One region of the Streptomyces sp. NPDC046379 genome, then DNA from elsewhere that is predicted to be linked to it. Evidence: riboswitches for the same ligand, from Rfam matches in the RefSeq annotation. Region 1 holds a riboswitch; each other region holds the start of a gene.

Evidence for each region. Region 1 has a riboswitch for cyclic di-AMP ahead of ACZ6KF_RS26015 (C40 family peptidase). Riboswitches for the same ligand answer to the same signal wherever they lie in the genome.
Region 2: it holds a riboswitch for cyclic di-AMP, as region 1 does, so the genes downstream of both, ACZ6KF_RS24275 (M23 family metallopeptidase) here and ACZ6KF_RS26015 (C40 family peptidase) in region 1, are expected to answer to the same signal.
Region 3: it holds a riboswitch for cyclic di-AMP, as region 1 does, so the genes downstream of both, ACZ6KF_RS25345 (transglycosylase family protein) here and ACZ6KF_RS26015 (C40 family peptidase) in region 1, are expected to answer to the same signal.

The regions. Positions count from the first base shown of each region.
Region 1 is NZ_JBVJFP010000016.1:59,557-64,168, forward strand. Features, by position in the region: gene ACZ6KF_RS26000 (urease subunit alpha) at 1-1,450, opposite strand, end outside; gene ACZ6KF_RS26005 (urease subunit beta) at 1,443-1,754, opposite strand; gene ACZ6KF_RS26010 (urease subunit gamma) at 1,768-2,070, opposite strand; cyclic di-AMP (ydaO/yuaA leader) riboswitch at 2,711-2,795, shown strand; gene ACZ6KF_RS26015 (C40 family peptidase) at 2,825-3,298, shown strand; gene ACZ6KF_RS26020 (ATP-binding protein) at 3,853-4,314, opposite strand; gene ACZ6KF_RS26025 (helix-turn-helix domain-containing protein) at 4,527-4,612, shown strand, end outside.
Region 2 is NZ_JBVJFP010000014.1:158,760-163,371, reverse strand. Features, by position in the region: gene ACZ6KF_RS24280 (alpha-galactosidase) at 1-1,224, shown strand, start outside; cyclic di-AMP (ydaO/yuaA leader) riboswitch at 1,522-1,691, shown strand; gene ACZ6KF_RS24275 (M23 family metallopeptidase) at 1,694-2,704, shown strand; gene ACZ6KF_RS24270 (SGNH/GDSL hydrolase family protein) at 2,937-3,722, shown strand; gene ACZ6KF_RS24265 (MBL fold metallo-hydrolase) at 3,954-4,612, shown strand, end outside.
Region 3 is NZ_JBVJFP010000015.1:140,488-145,099, forward strand. Features, by position in the region: gene ACZ6KF_RS25335 (cytochrome P450 family protein) at 1-718, shown strand, start outside; gene ACZ6KF_RS25340 (transglycosylase family protein) at 901-2,028, shown strand; cyclic di-AMP (ydaO/yuaA leader) riboswitch at 2,211-2,378, shown strand; gene ACZ6KF_RS25345 (transglycosylase family protein) at 2,382-3,122, shown strand; gene eno (phosphopyruvate hydratase) at 3,560-4,612, shown strand, end outside.

The sequences.
Region 1 (4,612 bases):
CGTACATCGGCCGGGGCAGGATCGGCTGGGGCGTCGGGATGGAGGCGTTGGCGTCGCCCATCTGCGCGTACGCGATCTGCCCGCCCTTGACGACCAGGAGCGGCTTGACGCCGAAGAACGCCGGCTCCCACAGCACCAGGTCGGCGAGCTTGCCGCTCTCCACCGAGCCGATCTCGTGGGCGAGGCCCTGGGCGAGCGCCGGGTTGATCGTGTACTTGGCGACATAGCGACGTACGCGGTGGTTGTCGGCGCGGCCGTCGCCGGGCAGCGCACCGCGCCGGCGCTTCATCACATGGGCGGTCTGCCAGGTCCGCAAAATCACCTCGCCGACCCGGCCCATGGCCTGGGAGTCGGAGGAGATGATCGAGATCGCGCCCAGGTCGTGCAGGATGTCCTCGGCGCCGATGGTGGAGGGCCGGATGCGCGACTCGGCGAACGCGAGGTCCTCGGGGACGGCCGGGTTGAGGTGGTGACAGACCATCAGCATGTCGAGGTGTTCCTCGGCGGTGTTGACGGTGAAGGGCCGCGTCGGGTTCGTGGAGCTCGGCAGGACGTGCGGTTCGGAGACGACGGTCATGATGTCGGGCGCGTGACCGCCGCCCGCGCCCTCGGTGTGGTACGCGTGGATGCCGCGTCCGGCGATGGCGGCGAGCGTGTCGCCGACGAAACCGGCCTCGTTCAGGGTGTCCGTGTGGATGGCGACCTGGATGCCGGTCCGCTCGGCGACGGTGAGGGCGGCGTCGATGACGGCCGGGGTGGAGCCCCAGTCCTCGTGCAGCTTCAGGCCCAGCGCGCCGCCGCGGATCTGGGAGAGCATCGCCTCGTGGGAGACGGTGTTGCCCTTGCCGAGGAGGCCGATGTTGAGCGGGTACGCCTCCATCGCCTCCAGCATCCGGGCGAGGTGCCAGGGGCCGGGGGTGACGGTGGTCGCCTTCGAGCCCTCGGCGGGGCCGGTGCCGCCGCCGACGAGGGTCGTGACGCCGGAGGCGAGGGCCTCGTCGGCGATCTGCGGGCAGATGAAGTGCACGTGCGCGTCGACGGCTCCCGCGGTGAGGATGCGTCCGTTGCCCGCGACGACCTCCGTCTCGGGGCCGATGACCAGTTCGGGGTGGACCCCGTCCATGGTGTCGGGGTTGCCCGCCTTGCCGATGCCGGTGATCCGCCCGTCGCGGATGCCGACGTCGGCCTTGACGACGCCCCAGTGGTCGACGATCACGGCCCCGGTGATCACGGTGTCCGGGGCGCCGTCCGCGCGTGTGGCCCGCGACTGGCCCATGGACTCGCGGATGACCTTGCCGCCGCCGAACACCGCCTCGTCGCCGGCCCGGCCGGGACCGCCGCAGCGGTCCTCCTCGATCTCGATCAGCAGGTCGGTGTCGGCGAGCCGGAGGCGGTCGCCGGTGGTCGGGCCGAACAGGTCGGCGTACGCGGCACGCGAGATCTCAGGCATCGAGGGCCCCTCCGGTCTCCCCGCGCAGTCCGGGCACGATCCGGGCGCCGGCCAGCGGGACGAGTTCCACCTCGACGGGGATGCCGGGCTCGAAGCGGACGGCGGTGCCGGCGGCGACGTTCAGCCGCTTGCCGCGCGCGGCGGCGCGGTCGAACTCCAGACCGGGGTTGGCCTCGGCGAAGTGGTAATGGGAGCCGACCTGGACGGGCCGGTCGGCGGCGTTGAGGACGGTCGTCCGGGTGACCTCGCGGCCCTCGTTGTACGCAATCGGCCCGTCGGCGAAAAGGATCTCTCCGGGAATCATCGGGCGCTCCCCCTCAGACGATCGGGTCGTGGACGGTGACGAGCTTGGTGCCGTCGGGGAACGTCGCCTCGACCTGGACGTCGTGGATCATCTCGGGCACGCCCTCCATGACGTCGTCACGGGTGAGCAGCCGGCGTCCGGACGCCATGAGTTCGGCGACGGTGCGGCCGTCGCGCGCGCCCTCGAGGATGTGCGAGGTGATGAGGGCGACGGCCTCGGGGTGGTTGAGCCGAAGTCCGCGCGCCCGGCGCTTGGCGGCCACGTCGGCCGCGACGTGGATCAGCAGCCTCTCCTGCTCGTGCGGGGTCAGTTGCAACGTCCCACCTCACATCCTCGCTCCGGGCGCCGTGCGGGTCCCGGTTGCCGCGGCCATCGGGCAAGTTGCCTGGTGGCGTGAGGGGGCAGGCTAATCGGCACGGGTTTCCGGCGCGTTAACCGAGCGCGGGCGCGACCGGCGCCGCCCCGGCTCGCCCGGCGTGCCCCGGCCTGCCCGGGCTGACCGGACTTCACGCTCCGACAGGTGACGCACCGCCGGACCGGACCGCGTCGTCCGGGCCGTCATGAGCGCCCGTGCGGGCGGGAGTTGAAACGGACCGAAAGGGTTACCCCCGACCGGAGTATTCGCGGGCCCTTTTTCGGAACGTCTCCGGTTGCGCAACGGACGTGCTTTCGGGGCGGAATCGAGTGTTCCACCGCTGGTCCGGGGGTGCGTGGCGGTCTTGACAGACGTTCGCACACCAGACTGTCCACCCGAACGGGTGAGTGAGAGTAAGACCACAAAGTCCCGGTTCCACTGGGTTTTTCGGACATCCGTGAGTCAAGATCCGTGACTGACGACAAGCCCCCGCCACCGCGGCGGGGCGATCCGGGCGGACGCCGAGTCCTGCCGCCGCCCGGATGACCGGTCGACAGGAGTGGATCGGCAGGAGTGGAGGACCCGAGCAAGACGGGCCGCCGGGACCCAGGTTCCGAGCAGCCCTTGGGGTGAAGCCGCGCCAGCGCGGCCGGGCAACTTCGCCAGCCCGAATCCGACAGGTCATCCTTCACAGGCGGCTGACGAAGGGTTGCGCATGACCGCGCTCAATCGTGTCCCGTCGCTCATGGCACGCGCCGGAACGGCCTCGGCGCTCACACTGGCCGCGATGGGCGGCTCCGTGGTGGTCCCGGGGGTCGCCTCGGAGGCCGCCGCCGCCACGCCGGCGACGAAGGCCCTCCAGGTGGCGGCCTCGAAGAAGGGCGCCCCGTACCGGTACGGGGCCACCGGGCCGCGCCGGTTCGACTGCTCGGGGCTGACGCTGTACTCGTACAAGAAGGCGGGCAAGAAGCTGCCGCGCACCGCGGCGCAGCAGTACAACAAGACCCGCCACATCCCGGCCCGCAGCCGCAAGGCCGGCGACCTGGTGTTCTTCCACTCGGGCTCGTACGTCTACCACGTGGGCATCTACGCCGGTAAGGGCAAGATCTGGCACGCCCCGAAGACGGGGGACGTGGTGCGTCTGCAGAAGATCTGGACGAAGAGCGTGTGGTACGGCCGAGTGGCCTGACCCGCCGGGCGGTGGCGGGCCCCGACCGGGCCGCCACCGCCCGGCCCCGCCCCGGAGCCCGGGCAAGGGCCCCGGGGCGCCGGGGCCGTGCCCACGGGCTCGCCTGCCCACGGGCTCGCCTCGGACGGAACGATGCCCGCTCCGCGGCCACGCGGGCGGGCCTGCGGCACATGGAGAGAGCCGACCACCACGGGTGACCCGCGCGGATTCGTCCGTCCGGTGCGCGCAGTACGCGCCCGCCTCCGCCGCGCGGCTCCTGCGACGCCCGTCTGCCCGCACCTCTCGTGAGGCGATGCCCACCAAGACCGCTCGGCGCCCGAGACGGCACGGCTCCCCCGCGCGGGTGCGGTCGGCACGGCCCGGCAGCCCCGGGCCGCCGCCGGACGCGTCCGCCCGCCCCGCTCGCAGGCAGACCCGTCGCCGCGCCCCCACGGGCCCTGGCTTGGAGTTCCCCTCCGCCGGACGCACCCGCCCCCGGTGACGGGCGAGGCCCGTTCCCCAGGGACACACCCTCCCCACCACGCCCCGCCGGGCGCTCGCGGCCCAAGGCCCCGCTACGACCCCTGCTGCCCCGCCGTCGGCAACGCACGGGGCGGTGTCGTCGTCCACGGGATCTCGATCGCCACCGTCTTGCCGCCCTCCCGCGTCGGGCGCACCCGCAGGCGGCCGCCGTGCTCGGCGGTCAGGCAGCGGATGATGGCCAGGCCGCGTCCGTTGTCCTGCTGCACCGCCGCCGGCAGCCGTTTCGGGAATCTCGGGTGGCTGTCGGTCACCCCGATGCGCAGGTGTTCGTCACGGGCCAGTTCGATGTCCACCCGGAAGGTGGGTGACAGCCCGAAGGTGTGCTGTACGGCGTTGGTGGCGAGTTCGGAGACGATGAGCCGCACGGTGTCGGCCGCGTCCGTGTCCGGCGACAGACCCCATTCCGCCAGCGTGCCGACCACGTAGGCGCGGGCGGCCGAGACCGAGGCGGGCTCGCTCGGCAGAGTGACGGATGCTTCCAGACGGTCTGCCATGGCGACGTCGCCCCTTTCCCGCGGGACCGGAGTCCGGCACGGAGCGGATGGTTCGAGTACGGTCCCGGACTGGTGCTTGTCCGCCAGACTGCCATCACCGCGCCGGTCACGGTGGCGATCCACCGAGTAATGCATATATCTGTCGCTCGAAGCGGTGAACTCTGCGACGGCAGAGCGTTTTTGGGCGACTCGGAAGGAGTAAGGAGTTGCCCATGCAACACGGTCCCGCGGTACGCCGCCGGAAACTGGGCGCAGAATTACGCGAACTGCGCGCCCGCGCGGGGCTCACGAGCGGTGA
Region 2 (4,612 bases), on a different contig from region 1:
CAGCGGGCGCATGTCGTCCCGGACGCCGGGCGGGACCGGCCGGTGCTGTTCAACTCCTGGGAGGCGACGGGCTTCGACATCTCCGAGGAGCAGCAGCGGGCCCTCGCGCGCCGGGCGGCGGGGATCGGCGTCGAGCTGTTCGTCGTGGACGACGGCTGGTTCGGGGCGCGCACCGGCGATCACGCCGGGCTCGGCGACTGGACTCCCAACCGGGACCGCTTCCCGGCCGGACTGAAGCCCCTCGCGGACGAGGTGCACGCCCTCGGGATGCAGTTCGGGATCTGGGTCGAGCCCGAGATGGTCAACCCGGACAGCGAGCTGTACCGCGCCCACCCGGACTGGGTGCAGTTCCAACCCGGACGAAACAGGACAGAGTTCCGCAATCAGCTGGTGCTCAACCTTGCGCGCGAGGATGTGCGGGAGTACCTCTGGGAGCAGCTCGACGCGCTGCTGTCCGGCGCCCCCGTCGACTACGTGAAGTGGGACTTCAACCGCTGCTTCACCGACGCGGGCTGGCCCGGCGATCCCTACCCGCAGCGACTGTGGGTGGACCACGTGCGCTCCCTGTACGCGCTGGTGGACCGGCTGCGGGCGGCCCACCCCGGCGTCGCCTTCGAGTCCTGCTCGGGCGGCGGCGGCCGGATCGACCTCGGCATCCTCGCCCGCACCGACCAGGTGTGGACCTCCGACAACACCGACCCGCTCGACCGGCTCGCCATCCAGCACGGCTTCAGCCAGCTCCACCCCGCGCGGGTCATGGCCGCCTGGGTCACCGACAGCCCCAACGCCATGCTCAACGGCCGGGTCAGCTCGCTGCGCTTCCGCTTCGTGAGCGCCATGGCCGGGGTGCTCGGCGTGGGCGGCGACCTCACCCGCTGGAGCGAGGAGGAACTGTCCGAGGCGCGGGAGTGGGTGGCGCTCTACAAGGAGATACGCCCGCTGGTGCAGCGCGGCGACCTGTACCGGCTGCGCCCGCCGGACGGAGGGCTCAGCGCCGTGCAGTACGTGCTCGGCGACGAGACCGTCGTCCTGGCCTGGCTCCAGGCGCAGCGGTTCGGCGAGCCCGTGCCGGCGCTGCGGCTGCGCGGGCTGGATCCGACAGCGTCGTACGAATGCCGCGAAACGGGCGAAATCCATCGCGGTGCCGTGCTGCTGCATCACGGAATGCAGCCGGGGTTGCGGGGGGATTTCGACGCGGCAGTTCTCCGACTCCGTCGCATATGAGCCTTCTGCCCGAATTGGCCTCTTCATTCCAACTCGCTGCGGAATGAGGGGGGCTGGTGAAACGGCGGGTGAGCAGGGTCATAGTGGTGACCGTGCGTCGCCCGTCATGTTCACGTAATCCTCACGTGTCACAAGGGAGTTTGCGGGTAACGGCCGCCCGGCGGTGTACGGAGGGTGACCGGGAAATCCGGCAACCGATCAAGATGGGGGTCTTGATCCGGAACCTCTTGCTTGTCCGTTTGCGTCTCGGTCGCTTACGTTCCAGACCGATCCGGGCGGACGCCTAATCCTGCCGCCGCCCGGTGCCCGCGCAAACCCACCCGTGTACGGCAGGAGCGGGGGACCCACAGGTACGAATGCCTGTTCCGGTCTCCGGAACGGCTTGGGGTTTAGCCGCGTTTCGGCGCGGCCGGACATCTCCAGTCCGCACCCGACAGCTCACCTCGCAGGCGCCGGAGAGGAAATCACCATGCCCGCAAAGGGTAAGCACCGCCGTCCCAAGGCCCAGCGTTTCGCCCGCTCCATAGCCGTCGCCGGCACCGGTGGCGCCGCACTCGCCCTGCCGCTCATGGGGGCCGCCGGCGCCCATGCCGCGACCCCGCAGTCCGCGCCGGACAAGACCGTCCAGTCCGTCACGGCGGAGAAGACGGCCACCGGCAAGAAGGCCGCCGAGAAGAAGTCCGCCGCGAAGAAGTCCGGGGCGACGACGTATTCGGTGAAGGTCGGCGACTACCTGTCGAAGATCGCCGAGGAGCAGAACGTCAGCGGTGGCTGGCAGCGGCTCTACGAGGACAACCGCGAGGCCGTCGGCGACGACCCGTCGCTGATCCACCCGGGCCTCAAGCTCAGCATCGGCAAGAAGGCCGCTACGGCCCAGAAGTCGTCGGCCCCGGCGCCCTCTTCGGCCTCCGCCGAGAAGTCGTCGGCCACCGCCGAGCCGTCGCAGCCGTCCGAGCCGTCGCAGCCGTCCGAGGCGCCCCAGCAGGAGTCCTCCCCGGCGGAGTCGGCCCCGGACGAGTCCTCGGCCCAGGCGTCCACCGGCTCCCAGGCCGCCGACACCGCCCCCGCTTCCGGCGGCTACACCGCCCCGGTGTCCGGCGCGGGCGTCGGCACCGCCTACAGGGTCGCGGGCAGCATGTGGTCCAGCGGCTACCACACCGGCGCCGACTTCGTCGTCCCGACCGGCACCTCCCTGAAGGCCGTGGGCCCGGGCACCGTCGTCTCCGCGGGCTGGGCCGGCGCGTACGGCAACCAGGTCGTCCTCAAGCTCGCCGACGGCTACTACGCCCAGTACGCCCACCTGTCCTCCCTCTCCGTCTCGGCCGGCCAGACCGTGACGGCGGGCCAGCAGGTCGGGCTCTCCGGCTCGACCGGCAACTCCACCGGACCGCACCTGCACTTCGAGATCCGCACCACGCCGAACTACGGCTCCGACGTGGACCCGGTCGCCTACCTGCGGTCGCACGGCGTCTCCATCTGAACCCCCGCTCCCTGACGCACAGCCGCCGAAGGCCGGACCCCGATCACGAGATCCCGGGTCCGGCCTTCGGCGTGCCCGCCCCGACGGGCCGCGGCCCATTCCGCAGTTGACCATTCCTTGGCCAGTGGCTTATCTCACCGTCCGTCAACCCATGCCTACGGTCGCGTAAGTCACATTCCACGAGGAATCATGGTGCGCTGTGGCAGACGATTCGAAGAATGACAGCAGATCAGTGATCGGGTCGTACGTGGCGGTGGGGGACAGCTTCACCGAGGGCGTGGGCGACCCCGGCCCCGACGGGGCGTTCGTCGGCTGGGCCGACCGGTTCGCCGTACTTCTTGCGGACCGCCGGGCCGAGGGCGACTTCGCCTACACCAACCTCGCCGTCCGGGGGAAACTCCTCGACCAGATCGTGGCCGACCAGGTCCCCCGGGCCATGGAACTCGCCCCCGACCTGGTCTCGTTCTGCGCCGGAGGCAACGACATCCTGCGCCCCGGCACCGACCCCGACGAAGTGGCCGAGCGCTTCGAGCGGGCGGTGGCGCGGCTGACCGCCGCCGCGGGCACCGTGATGGTGACGACCGGCTTCGACACCCGGGGCGTGCCCGTGCTCCGGCACCTGCGCGGCAAGATCGCCACCTACAACGGGCATGTCCGGGCCATCGCCGACCGGTACGGCTGCCCGGTGCTCGACCTGTGGTCCCTCAGGTCCATCCAGGACCGCCGGGCCTGGGACCACGACCGGCTGCATCTCTCCTCCGAGGGGCACACCCGGGTGGCGCTGCGCGCCGGACAGGTCCTGGGCCTGCCCGTGCCGGCCGACCCGGAGCAGCCGTGGCCGCCGCTGCCGCCCCGGGGCACGCTGGAGGTCCGGCGCGACGACGTCGACTGGGCGCGCCGGTACCTGGTGCCGTGGATCGGGCGCCGGCTGCGCGGGGAGTCCTCCGGCGACCACGTCACCGCCAAGGGCGCCCTGTCCCCGGACGACATCAGGACGCGGATCACGGCCGTGGCGTGAGTCCCGGGGGGGGGGGGGGGGGGGGGGGGGGGGGTCGGGGGGGGGGGGGGGGGAGGGGGGGGAGGGGGGGGGGAAGGGGAGTTCGACGTCCCCCCCCCCCCCCCCCCCCCCCCCCCCCCCCCCCCCCCCCCCCCCCCCCTCCCCACCCCCCCCCCCCCCCCCCCCCCCCCCCCCGGGACTGCCGGCGGGGCGGCCCATAATGGAGGTCTCGACGACTTCGCTGGAGGCACCGTGGCCGGTCCCCGATCCCTGAACTCCGGGCTCCGCGCGCTGCGGCCCGCGGCCTTCGGCGGGGACCCGAGCGGCGAGCGCATGGCGCGCATCCGCAGATCGCCGCACTTCGCGGACGGCGTCTTCCAGAACCCGGGCGGCCCCGCACGGATCCGGCCGTCGGCCTCCCCGCTGGACTTCGCCAAGCTCCACCTCGACCGGGACAGCCGCGCCCGCCGCTCCCCGCGGCGCGCGATACCCGTGCACCCCACCACCCTCGCCGACCTCGCCGCACCCCCCGCGAGCGGCCTGCGCCTGACCTGGCTCGGCCACTCCGGCGTGCTGGCGGAGATCGACGGCCACCGCGTGCTGTTCGACCCGGTCTGGGGGCAGCGCTGCTCTCCCTTCCCCTTCGCCGGACCCAAGCGTCTGCACCCCGCGCCGCTGCCGATCGAGGCGCTCGGCCCGGTCGACGCCGTCGTCGTCTCGCACGACCACTACGACCACCTGGACATGCCCACGATCAAGGCACTGGCCGGCACGGACACCGTGTTCGCGGTGCCGCTCGGCGTCGGCGCCCACCTGGAGCGCTGGGGCGTGTCCGCCGGCCGGCTGCGCGAGCTGGACTGGCACGAGTCGGCCAGGATCGGCGGCCTCACCCTGACGGCCACCCCGGCCCG
Region 3 (4,612 bases), on a different contig from region 1:
GGGCGGTGTCGCGCGGTCGGTGAAGAAGATGCGCGGCTACCTCGCCGAGCTCATCCACCGCAAGCGCGAGTCCCTGCCCGCGGAGCCGGCGCCCGGCGAGGACCTCATCTCCGGCCTGATCCGCGCCTGGGACCACGGTGAGCACCTCACCGAGAACGAGGCGGCGGCGATGGCGTTCATCCTGCTGTTCGCCGGGTTCGAGACCACCGTCAACCTCATCGGCAACGGCATGTACGCGCTGCTCACCCACCCCGTGCAGCGCGCCCGCCTCCAGCACTCCCTCGCGGCGGGAGAACGCGACCTGCTGGCCACCGGAGTCGAGGAACTGCTGCGCTACGACGGGCCGGTGGAGCTGGCCACCTGGCGTTTCGCGACCGAGCCTCTGACGATCGGCGGCCAGGACATCGCGCCCGGCGACCCGGTGCTCGTCGTCCTCGCGGCGGCGGACCGGGACCCGGAGCGGTTCACCGACCCCGACACGCTCGACCTCGCCCGGCGCGACAACCAGCACCTCGGTTACGGACACGGCATCCACTACTGCCTCGGCGCGCCGCTCGCCCGGCTGGAGGGCCGGACAGCGCTGGCCACGCTGCTGACCCGCCTCCCCGACCTGCGGCTCGGCGTCGACCCGGCAGAGCTGCGCTGGCGGGGTGGACTCATCATGCGCGGACTGCGCACGCTGCCGGTGGAGTTCACGCCCGAGCAAGGTCGTGCATAGCGGACTCTTCCACACCCGTGTCCCAAACCAAACATGACAGCCCTTCACATCTGTGATCTTCACGTGATCTGCGCGGCATGAACTTGTGACAAGTGATCGTCTGCCGATACGTTCACCCATCAACGTGGCGGCGGCGCATCACCCGCCGCGCGGGTCACTGCTGTCTCGGGAAAGGTCCCCGCATGCTCTCCGGGAACGGTCGTCACCGTCGCCCCCGCCAGGCCCCGGCACTCGTCGTCGCGGCCGGCGTGACCGGCTCCGCCATCGCCATCCCCCTGCTCGGCGCGACCGGCGCCAGTGCGGCGAGCGGTGCGACGTGGGACAAGGTCGCGGAGTGCGAGAGCGGCGGTTCCTGGAGCGCCGACACCGGCAACGGGTACTACGGCGGCCTGAACCTGTCGCAGGAGGACTGGGAGGCGTACGGCGGTCTCACCTACGCGTCGCGACCGGATCAGGCCAGCCGTTCCCAGCAGATAGCCGTCGCCGAACGGCTGCTCGCGGACCGGGGCGCCGAGGCGTGGGCCAGTTGCGGCATCCTCGTCGGTCTCAACCAGGACGACAGTGAGGCGGGCGTCGACACGGGGGTGGCCGGCGACGCGGCGTCGAGCACGCCGGACGGCGTCCTCAACCCGCCCGGATTGTCCAACTCCTCCGGTTCTTCCGCCTCAGTGGGCGGGAAGTCGGGTGCGAAGTCGAGCACGAGCCCGACCGAATCGGCGGGCGCGGGGAAGTCGGCCGAATCCGACCGATCCGGCGAATCCGATGAATCCCCTGGAACTGAATCGACGGATTCGGGTCGGGCGACGGCGTCCGAGACCGGAACCGGAGCCGGGGCCGGCCGGGAGACGGGCGCACCCTCCGCCTCCGTCTCCACTTCCCCCTCTGCACCCGAATCACCCGACAGGGGCACGGATGTGTCGGAATCTGCAGACTCCGACACTCTTGCCAAAACCCCCGAAAGTGTCGGCTCTTCCAGTCTCATCGACACCGGCATCGCCGACGCGGGCTCGGGAACCGGCCGTCATCGCGGCTCCAGCGCGCAGGAGGACGTCCTCGACGACCGCGAGGCCGGGGCCTCCGGCTCCACGGGGCGGCACGCCTCGCGGGGCGGGTCGGCGGAGCGGGCGGCCGCCGGCGGGTCGTACACGGTGCGCGAGGGCGACAGCCTCTGGGGCATCGCCGACTCTCTTGAGGTCGACGGCGGATGGTCCGCGCTCTACTCGGAGAACAAGGACGCCGTCGGCGCCGACCCGGACCTCATCCTTCCCGGTCAGACCCTGGATGTCGGGGTCGAAACGGTCGAAAAGTAGCGGGAGTTCACGTCACGGTTCGGGCTGATTGTCCGTTTTGGAATCAGTGTGGGATGAGTCTCAGAAGCCCTGATCGTCTTTGAAATTCCGCCGATCGCGTGTCTACGGTCGTGACCGCTCGCCAATGCGGGCCCCGGTAGCCGCAACGCCGAATCCTGCCAGCGGCCGTCCGGGAACAGTCGTCGCGTCAAGCGCCGTAGGCAGGAGCGGGGGACCCAAGGTAGGCGCCGTTCCGGGCAGTTGAGCCCGGGGCGGCTAGGGGTGAAGCCGCGTCCCGTGAGGGACGCGGCCGGGCAACTCAACCGGCCCGAACCCGACAGCTCACCTCGCAGGCGTCGGTGAGGGGATCAACCATGCTGTTTTCCGGCAAGGGCAAGCACCGTCGTCCGACCGCCCTCCAGCGCTCCACTCGCGCCATCGCCATCGCCGGCGTGACCGGCGCCGCCGTCGCCGCTCCGCTGATGGCGTCCGGCACCGCCTCCGCCGCCACCGCCTCCGAGTGGGACGCCGTCGCCCAGTGCGAGTCCGGCGGCAACTGGTCCATCAACACCGGCAACGGCTACTACGGCGGCCTGCAGTTCTCGGCCTCCACCTGGGCCGCCTTCGGTGGCACGCAGTACGCCGCCACCGCCGACCAGGCCACCAAGGAGCAGCAGATCGCCATCGCCGAGAAGGTGCTGGCCGGCCAGGGCAAGGGCGCCTGGCCGCACTGCGGCACCGGCCTGTCGAACTCCGCCTACAACGGCGGCTCGGCCGGCACCTCCGGCGACGCCGGCAGCTCCACCGGTTCGAACGCGACGGGCTCGGCCGACACCGGCTCCTCCGAGGCCACCGCCCCGGCCCGCGAGACGGAGCAGCAGCCGGCCTCCCGTTCCGCCGACCGCCCGGCCGCCAAGAAGACCGTCACCACCCCGACCGGCAAGAAGGTCAAGAAGGGCGACGGCGAGTACAAGGTCGTCGAGGGCGACACCCTCAGCGAGATCGCCGCGGAGCACGACGTCAAGGGCGGCTGGGCGAAGCTGTTCAAGCTGAACAAGGACATCGTCGAGGACGCGGACGTCATCTACCCGGGCCAGCAGCTGCACCTCAAGTGACGGCCGGCGGCGAGGGTCGCGAAGTGACGGCGGGCGCCGAAGGGCTGAAGTGACAGGCGGCGCGGAGCGCACTCACAGCACGCGCCGACCGACGCCGTCATCCTGAAAGCCCCCGGGCCCCCGGGCTGACGGCCACAGGCCCCAGCACCCCGGTCCCCCAGGACCCCCGCCCCCAGACCCCCGTGAGGGTTCCCCCCGTCCCCGCGGGCTCCCCGCCCCGGCGCGTTCTCCCCCGTACGCGCCGGGGCGGGGCTTTTTTCGGCCAGGCGTGCACGCAACCGTGCGCGGGACTTTTTGTTCCGTTCGGAAACAATTTACTCTCGGTTCCGTCCACGGGGTGGTCGACCGGCTGGCCGATCGCCCGGAGCCGGTTAGGCTCGTCTCGCAGAGCCACCGCGGCCCTGCGAAGCCGCGTCACATTGAAGAAGGAGATGCTCGTGCCGTCCATCGACGTCGTCGTAGCCCGGGAAATCCTGGACTCCCGAGGCAACCCCACGGTCGAGGTCGAGGTCGGCCTCGACGACGGCAGCACGGGTCGTGCCGCCGTTCCGTCCGGCGCCTCCACCGGCGCCTTCGAGGCCATCGAGCTCCGCGACGGCGACCCGAACCGCTACCAGGGCAAGGGCGTCGAGAAGGCCGTGCTGGCCGTCATCGAGCAGATCGGCCCCGAGCTGGTCGGCTACGACGCCACCGAGCAGCGCCTGATCGACCAGGCGATGTTCGACCTGGACGCCACCGACAACAAGGGCTCCCTCGGCGCCAACGCCATCCTCGGCGTCTCGCTCGCCGTCGCGCACGCCGCCTCCGAGGCCAGCGACCTGCCGCTGTTCCGCTACCTGGGCGGCCCGAACGCGCACCTGCTGCCCGTTCCGATGATGAACATCCTGAACGGCGGCTCGCACGCCGACTCCAACGTGGACATCCAGGAGTTCATGATCGCCCCGATCGGCGCGGAGTCCTTCTCCGAGGCGCTGCGCTGGGGCACCGAGGTCTACCACACCCTCAAGAAGGTGCTGAAGGGCAAGGGCCTGGCCACCGGCCTCGGCGACGAGGGCGGCTTCGCCCCGAACCTCGGCTCCAACCGCGAGGCCCTCGACCTCATCCTCGAGGCCATCAAGGAAGCCGGCTACACCCCCGGCGAGCAGATCGCCCTGGCGCTCGACGTCGCCGCGTCCGAGTTCTACAAGGACGGCACGTACACCTTCGAGGGCAAGGCGCGCTCCGCCGCCGAGATGACCGAGTACTACGCCGAGCTGGTCGAGGCGTACCCGCTGGTCTCCATCGAGGACCCGCTGTTCGAGGACGACTGGGAGGGCTGGAAGACCATCACCGAGAAGCTCGGTGACAAGGTCCAGCTCGTCGGCGACGACCTGTTCGTCACCAACCCGGAGCGTCTGGCCCGCGGCATCGAGGAGGGCGCCGCCAACGCCCTGCTGGTGAAGGTCAACCAGATCGGCTCGCTGACCGAGACCCTGGACGCCGTCGAGCTG